Thermosynechococcus vestitus BP-1: one gene and its partner. Each later gene encodes a partner of the first gene's protein in a complex. Links are inferred from orthologs where the notes say so. Each region holds a gene or a part of one and is shown in the gene's direction. Other genes may lie near its edges. The genes, in order: uvrB and pcrA.

Region 1 (3,204 bases):
TGGTGAAGAACCGCAAACTCGCTAGAGCAATTAGCTTGCAAGGTTGGCGAGAATTCAGGGTTTTAGTTGAGGCTAAGTGCAAAAAACTAAACCGTGAGTTCATTGTCATTGATCGATGGGAGCCAACCAGTCAGACTTGCTCAAAATGCGGTTTTAAATGGGGCAAAATCGATCTATCCGTTCGCTCTGTTGTATGCATAAACTGCGGCGCAGAGCATGATAGAGACGAAAATGCCGCAAGAAACATAGAGAAAGTCGGGATAGGGCATTGCCACGACTATAAATGGACGCAGAGGGGGAGTAAGACTACTTCGGTAGCATCACCCAGTGAAGCGTCAAGAATCATCGCACTTTAGGGCGGTGAGTATGTCAACGTTTCCAGCTTGATCAGCTCTCCTGAAAAAGACTGCGGGTGGCTCCCTCCTCTGTTGCTCCGTTACCCTAAAACCTAGGAAAGAATTCTTGAGAAATTGGGCAATGACCAGCACTCCCTTCCGTATTCACGCTCCCTTTGAACCCACGGGGGATCAACCCCAAGCCATTCAAAAACTGGTTGCCGGAGTACAGGCAGGACATCGCTTCCAAACGCTGCTAGGAGCAACGGGTACAGGCAAAACCCACACGATCGCCCGCGTTATCGAGGCCCTTGGCCGCCCCACCCTTGTTTTGGCCCACAACAAAACCTTGGCGGCGCAACTGTGCAATGAACTGCGCTCATTCTTTCCCGAAAATGCCGTTGAGTACTTTATCTCCTACTACGACTACTATCAACCGGAGGCCTACATTCCCGTTACCGATACCTACATCGAAAAAAGTGCCTCTATCAATGAGGAAATTGATATGCTGCGCCACTCCGCCACCCGTTCCCTCTTTGAACGGCGGGATGTGATTGTGGTGGCCTCGATTAGCTGCATCTACGGTTTGGGAATTCCCGCAGAGTACCTAAAAGCCGCGATTCCCCTAGAGGTGGGCAGAGAAACGGAGCTGCGGCAACTGCTGCGGCAGCTCGCCACGATTCAATACACTCGCAACGATGTCGAACTGGGGCGGGGTCGCTTCCGCGTAAGGGGGGATGTGCTTGAGATTGGTCCTGCCTATGAGGATCGCATCATTCGCGTAGAGTTTTTTGGGGATGAAATTGAAGCGATTCGCTATGTCGATCCCCTGACGGGGGAAACCTTGCAAAGTGTGGAGCGCCTGAATATTTATCCGGCGAAGCACTTTGTCACCCCTGCGGAACGCCTGGAAGCGGCCTGCGTGGCCATTGAAGCGGAACTCCAAGCCCAGGTGGCTAACTTGGAAGCCCAAAATAAACTCCTTGAGGCACAACGTCTGAGTCAACGTACCCGCTATGACTTGGAAATGCTGCGGCAGGTGGGCTACTGCAACGGTGTGGAAAACTACTCCCGCCATCTCGCAGGGCGGGCAGCGGGGGAACCGCCAGAGTGTTTAATTGATTATTTTCCTGAGAATTGGCTCTTGGTGGTGGATGAGTCCCATGTAACGGTGCCACAGATTCGCGGCATGTACAATGGCGACCAAGCCCGCAAAAAAGTGCTGATCGATCACGGCTTTCGCTTGCCCAGTGCGGCGGATAATCGCCCCCTGAAGCCGGAGGAATTTTGGCAGAAGGTGCAGCAGTGCATCTTTGTTTCAGCCACGCCTGGGGATTGGGAATTGGCGGTGTCCACACAGGTAGTGGAGCAAATTATCCGTCCCACGGGGGTTGTGGATCCAGAAATTTTTGTCCGCCCCACCCAAGGGCAAGTGGATGATCTGTATGGGGAGATTCGCCTGCGGTGCGATCGCCAAGAGCGGGTGCTGGTGACCACCCTCACGAAGCGGATGGCGGAGGATTTAACTGAGTACTTCCAGGAGCGGGGGGTACGGGTGCGCTATCTGCACTCGGAAATCAACGCCATTGAGCGCATTGAGATTCTCGAAGCCCTACGCCAAGGGGACTTTGATGTCCTGATTGGGGTCAACCTGCTGCGGGAGGGATTAGATTTGCCGGAGGTGTCCCTCGTGGCGATTCTGGATGCGGATAAAGAAGGCTTCCTGCGGGCGGAGCGATCGCTCATTCAAACCATTGGCCGTGCTGCGCGGCACGTACGTGGACAGGCTATTCTCTATGCGGATACCCTCACAGAGAGTATGCAAAAAGCCATCCAAGAAACGGAGCGCCGCCGCGCCATTCAACTGGCCTACAACCAAGCCCATGGCATTATCCCCCAGCCCATTGTCAAGAAAACCAGTAACGCCATCTTGGCCTTTTTGGATGTGTCTCGCCGCCTCAACGCCGAGTCAGTGCCTGTCTTATCTTCCCAAACCCTACAGGACCTGAGCCTAGAGGACATCCCTCCACTGATCCAAGACCTTGAAGCGAAAATGAAGGCAGCTGCTCAAGAATTGGCCTTTGAGGAAGCCGCCCGCTACCGCGATCAAATTAAGCGTTTGCGCGATCGCCTTGTGGGGCACCCCTAAAATTATGAACTTTTGTAATACTTCGCAACAGTCCGTAAACGGGAGCGCAGGCGGGGAAACCCTAGCGTGGTAAGCTAAGTACGATTTTAGATCCGCACCATTTCGGCTGGCGTTCGGGTTGACGCTAGTTTTAGCAATTCTAGGAGTAAAAAAACCTATGCGTGATGCCGTCACCACACTAATTAAAAACTATGACTCCACCGGTCGCTACCTCGATCGCGATGCTGTTGACAGGTTGCGCTCCTACTTTAATTCCGGTGCGGCACGGGTGAAGGCGGCAGCAGTGATCAATGCCAATGCCGCAGCCATCGTTAAGGAAGCGGCTTCTGCCCTCTTCACCGAGCAGCCGGAACTGATTCAACCCGGCGGCAATGCCTACACCACACGCCGCTACGCCACCTGCCTACGGGATATGGACTACTACCTGCGCTATGCCAGCTATGCCATTGTGGCCGGGGATGTGGATGTCCTCAACGAGCGTGTCCTCGAAGGTTTGCGAGAAACCTACAACTCCCTTGGCGTACCCATTGGACCAACGGTGCGCGGCATTCAAATCATGAAAGAGATTGTGCGCGATCGCGTGGCCGCTGCTGGCATTGAAGACACTGGCATTGTCGAGCAGCCCTTTGACTACATGTGCCGCCAACTCAGTGAAGTGAATATCTGAAGATCCTAGGTTGGCCAAGGTAGAAGACTCTGTAACAATAGAGGGCGGTGGCG
Region 2 (3,345 bases), 460 kb from region 1 along the record:
ACTCCAATGGTGGGATCGTTGCGGGCATCCTCAAAGGCCTGACTCATTTCAACAATGGTTTGAGGGCGAAAGGCATTGCGCTTGTGGGGGCGATTAATCGTAATTTTGGCAATGCCTGTCGTTTTGTGGTAAAGGATGTCAGTGTAGTTGTGAACCTGCCGCCAGTGGACGCTGTCCATACAGTATCATTGCTGAGGTGAATTCCTATTGTACCCTGAGGGTTCCCAGGTTGAGAGGGGGATAGCATGGCCTAACAATTGACCTGTTCCACCTGTGGAAGTCCCCAAGGGCAAGTTCACCACAGCAGCGCGCCAGAAAACCCTTGATGGTCTCTTTCCCTGAAGGCTTGATAGGAGTCCTGCAATACAAGGCGCGGAAGGCCACCAATGGGTTCCTCCGTAATCCTCAGGTATCATAAAACTCTAGGCACATGGGCATCGCAGTAGAATGGGCAGTGATTTTCTCACAGGACTCAATCCCTCACAGCGGCAGGCGGTGGAGCACTACTCGGGTCCCCTGTTGGTGGTGGCAGGGGCCGGTTCTGGGAAAACGCGCACGCTCACCTATCGAATTGCCCATTTGATTCGCCATCATCAGGTCGCACCAGAGCATATCTTGGCGGTGACGTTTACCAATAAGGCCGCCCGCGAGATGAAGGAGCGGATTGAAACCCTTTTTAGCCAAGAGATGGCCCAGCAACTCTACGGCAGAGACTGGCTGGATCTGTCCCCTGCAGAACAGCGGCGGGTGCGATCGCGCGTCTATCACACCTACACCCAGCCCCTATGGATTGGCACCTTCCACAGCCTGTGTGCTCGACTCCTGCGCTTAGAAATTGAGGCCTATCAACATCCCCAAGGGTATCGCTGGACGCGGCATTTCACAATTTTTGATGAGTCGGACGTCCAAAGCCTAATTAAGCAAATTGTTACCGGTGAACTCAATCTCGATGAGCGCAGGTATGATCCGCGTGCTATCCGCTACAAAATTAGCCATGCCAAAAACCGCGGACTCAGCCCAGATCAATTGGCGCAGGAACAGCGATCGCCTGCTGGCCGTGTAGCAGCAGAGGTTTATCGTTGCTATGAAGCCGCTCTTGCCAAGAATAATGCCCTGGATTTTGATGATTTAATTTTGCGAACCGTGCATCTGCTGCAACAGCGCCCTGAGCGTCTTGACTATTGGCATCAGCAGTTCCAGCATATCCTGGTGGATGAGTACCAAGATACCAACCGCACCCAATACGATTTCATTCGGCTGTTGGCCACCAATGGCACTCCCCCCCAAGAGTTTCGGAATTGGGGCAATCGCTCAATTTTTGTCGTGGGTGATGTGGATCAATCCATCTATTCATTTCGCTGCGCTGATTTCACAATCCTGATGAATTTCCAGCAGGATTTTGGCGATCGCCTACCCGATCAGCAGACCCGCACCATGATCAAGTTGGAAGAAAACTATCGCTCCGTCGCCAACATTTTGCAGGCCGCCAATTATCTCATTGAGCACAACAGTGAACGCATTGATAAAGTGCTACGTCCCACCAAGGCTCCTGGTCCCCCCATTCACTGTGAGTGTTGCGACACCGAAACCGATGAAGCCTATTTCATTACCCAACAGATTAAGGCCTTGGGCAGTCAATCCCTCGAGCCCCAGTGGGGACGGTTTGCGATTCTCTACCGTACCAATGCCCAATCTCGCCCCTTTGAGGAGGCTTTAGTTCGCGCAAATATCCCCTACACCGTGGTCGGTGGCCTCAAGTTCTATGAGCGCAAGGAAGTCAAGGATATTCTCGCCTACCTGCGCCTGCTGCAAAACCCTCAAGACACCGTGAGTCTGCGGAGAATTATTAATATTCCACGACGCGGCATTGGTAAAACCAGTTTGGATCGCCTCAGTGACGCTGCCCAAACCCTTGGCATTTCCCTGTGGGACTTAATTGCTGATACTGAATCTATGACACCGTTGGCGGGGCGAGCCAGCCGGGCAGTGCAGCAGTTTGTGACCCTCATAACTCGCCTGCGATCGCTAGTGGACGATATTGAACTCCCTGAACTGGTGAAAACCGTGATTGAAGAGACAGGCTACCGCCGCGAACTGGAAAACGAAGGCACCGACGAAAGCTTAGAGCGACTGCAAAACCTGATGGAACTGGTCAACGCTGCCCAGCAATTTAGCGAAGACAATGAGGGGGCCAGCCTCAGCGATTTTCTCAACAGTTCTGCCCTTGCCTCAGATTTGGATACCTTGCAAGAGGGAGAGGGGGTTGTCTCCCTAATGACCTTACATGCTGCCAAGGGACTGGAATTTCCCGTTGTCTTTTTAGTGGGGATGGAGCAAGGACTGTTTCCCAACTTCCGCAGTCTCAACGACCCCATGGCCCTAGAAGAGGAACGCCGCCTCTGCTATGTGGGCATTACCCGTGCCCAGGAGCGCCTCTTTCTCACCTTTGCCCAAAGCCGTCGTCTCTACGGTGGCAGGGAAGACACAATGCCATCGCAATTTCTGACGGAGCTACCCCCAGAACTGCTCACGGGGAATGTTCAACGACGCCCCCCAAGGACCGCTGTCACGACGGTATCCCCGTCGCGGTTGAGCAAGGCTGCGGCCTCTCCTTGGCGGGTGGGCGATCGCATTCTCCATCCCGTCTATGGCGAAGGGGAAATTACCCATGTCTTTGATACTGGTCCGAAACTCTCCTTGGCTATTCGTTTCCCACGTCGCGGGCAAAAGGTCGTTGATCCCCGGCTGACACCCCTTGAGCGGTTGTAAATCGAGCACCCCTTTGGGGATCTTCAGGCTGATTGCATGAAGTCCTGTTGCAGAATCCGCTTGTTTGGCTAGAATTCAGACTTTTGGAGCGTCATGATCAGCATGAACGGACAGGAGCTGCCAACCGCATGATGATTACAGCAACACTGCTTGCCCTCAGCGCTGGGGTGCACAGCCCCGCTATCCAACTGCCCGCAATCGTTGCTCAGCGGGCACAGCCTACAGGAATCACCTTCTACGCCGATAGAGGGGAGGGGCTATTTCGCATCCATGGCCGTCGGAGGCAAAAAGTAACGTTTATGAGTATTGTCATTGATCCGCAAAAGGTGGCGGATATCAATATGCAACTCGCGGATGGCCACTCTATTGGCTTCTCTGGCAATGTCATTCAGCAGGATGCCTACAATCTGCGGATTCGCCTAACCAGTTCGGGTATGGCTGATGCCCATGGCACCCTCAATATCCGTTACGGCCCTCAGCAATCCATTCTCAACTTGGCGGGTAAGGGTCAACTGGATGGTCAGCCCTTTGTGCTTACATTTAGACGCAAGTGAGTTGACAGAACTTCACCACAGC

Evidence for each region.
Region 2: the proteins of uvrB (region 1) and pcrA are in contact, whole or in part, in a crystal structure (PDB 7EGT), measured with the Thermus thermophilus proteins. The link is inferred for Thermosynechococcus vestitus BP-1 from one-to-one orthologs. Residues at the interface, in WP_096411307.1 of Thermus thermophilus: Glu23, Leu25, Arg26, Asp27, Gly28, Glu29, Arg30, Phe31, Arg55, Glu326, Asp327, Phe328, Glu379, Ser382, Gln383, His398, Gly400, Arg401; in WP_096412145.1 of Thermus thermophilus: His654, Arg656, Phe657, Gln666, Asp668, Glu669, Lys680, Arg681, Leu682, Ser683, Lys685, Tyr686, Ala687.

What each region holds. Positions count from the first base shown.
Region 1 is NC_004113.1:2,114,883-2,118,086, forward strand. What follows is about bases 99-2,980. They hold uvrB (excinuclease ABC subunit UvrB), read left to right. Parts: upstream 99-477; coding sequence 478-2,484; downstream 2,485-2,980. Other genes in these bases: TLL_RS10295 (RNA-guided endonuclease InsQ/TnpB family protein), read left to right, coding at 99-356; apcB (allophycocyanin subunit beta), read left to right, coding at 2,642-2,980. Also shown: more of TLL_RS10295, read left to right, coding at 1-98; more of apcB, read left to right, coding at 2,981-3,151. UniProt on the Escherichia coli protein: The UvrABC repair system catalyzes the recognition and processing of DNA lesions. A damage recognition complex composed of 2 UvrA and 2 UvrB subunits scans DNA for abnormalities.
Region 2 is NC_004113.1:2,572,300-2,575,644, forward strand. What follows is about bases 86-3,108. They hold pcrA (DNA helicase PcrA), read left to right. Parts: upstream 86-447; coding sequence 448-2,769; downstream 2,770-3,108. Other genes in these bases: menB (1,4-dihydroxy-2-naphthoyl-CoA synthase), read right to left, coding at 86-179; TLL_RS12515 (hypothetical protein), read left to right, coding at 2,853-3,108. Outside these bases: more of menB, read right to left, coding at 1-85; more of TLL_RS12515, read left to right, coding at 3,109-3,323. UniProt on the Escherichia coli protein: A helicase with DNA-dependent ATPase activity. Unwinds DNA duplexes with 3'-5' polarity. Translocates on single-stranded DNA with 3'-5' polarity. Initiates unwinding more efficiently from a nicked substrate than double-stranded DNA.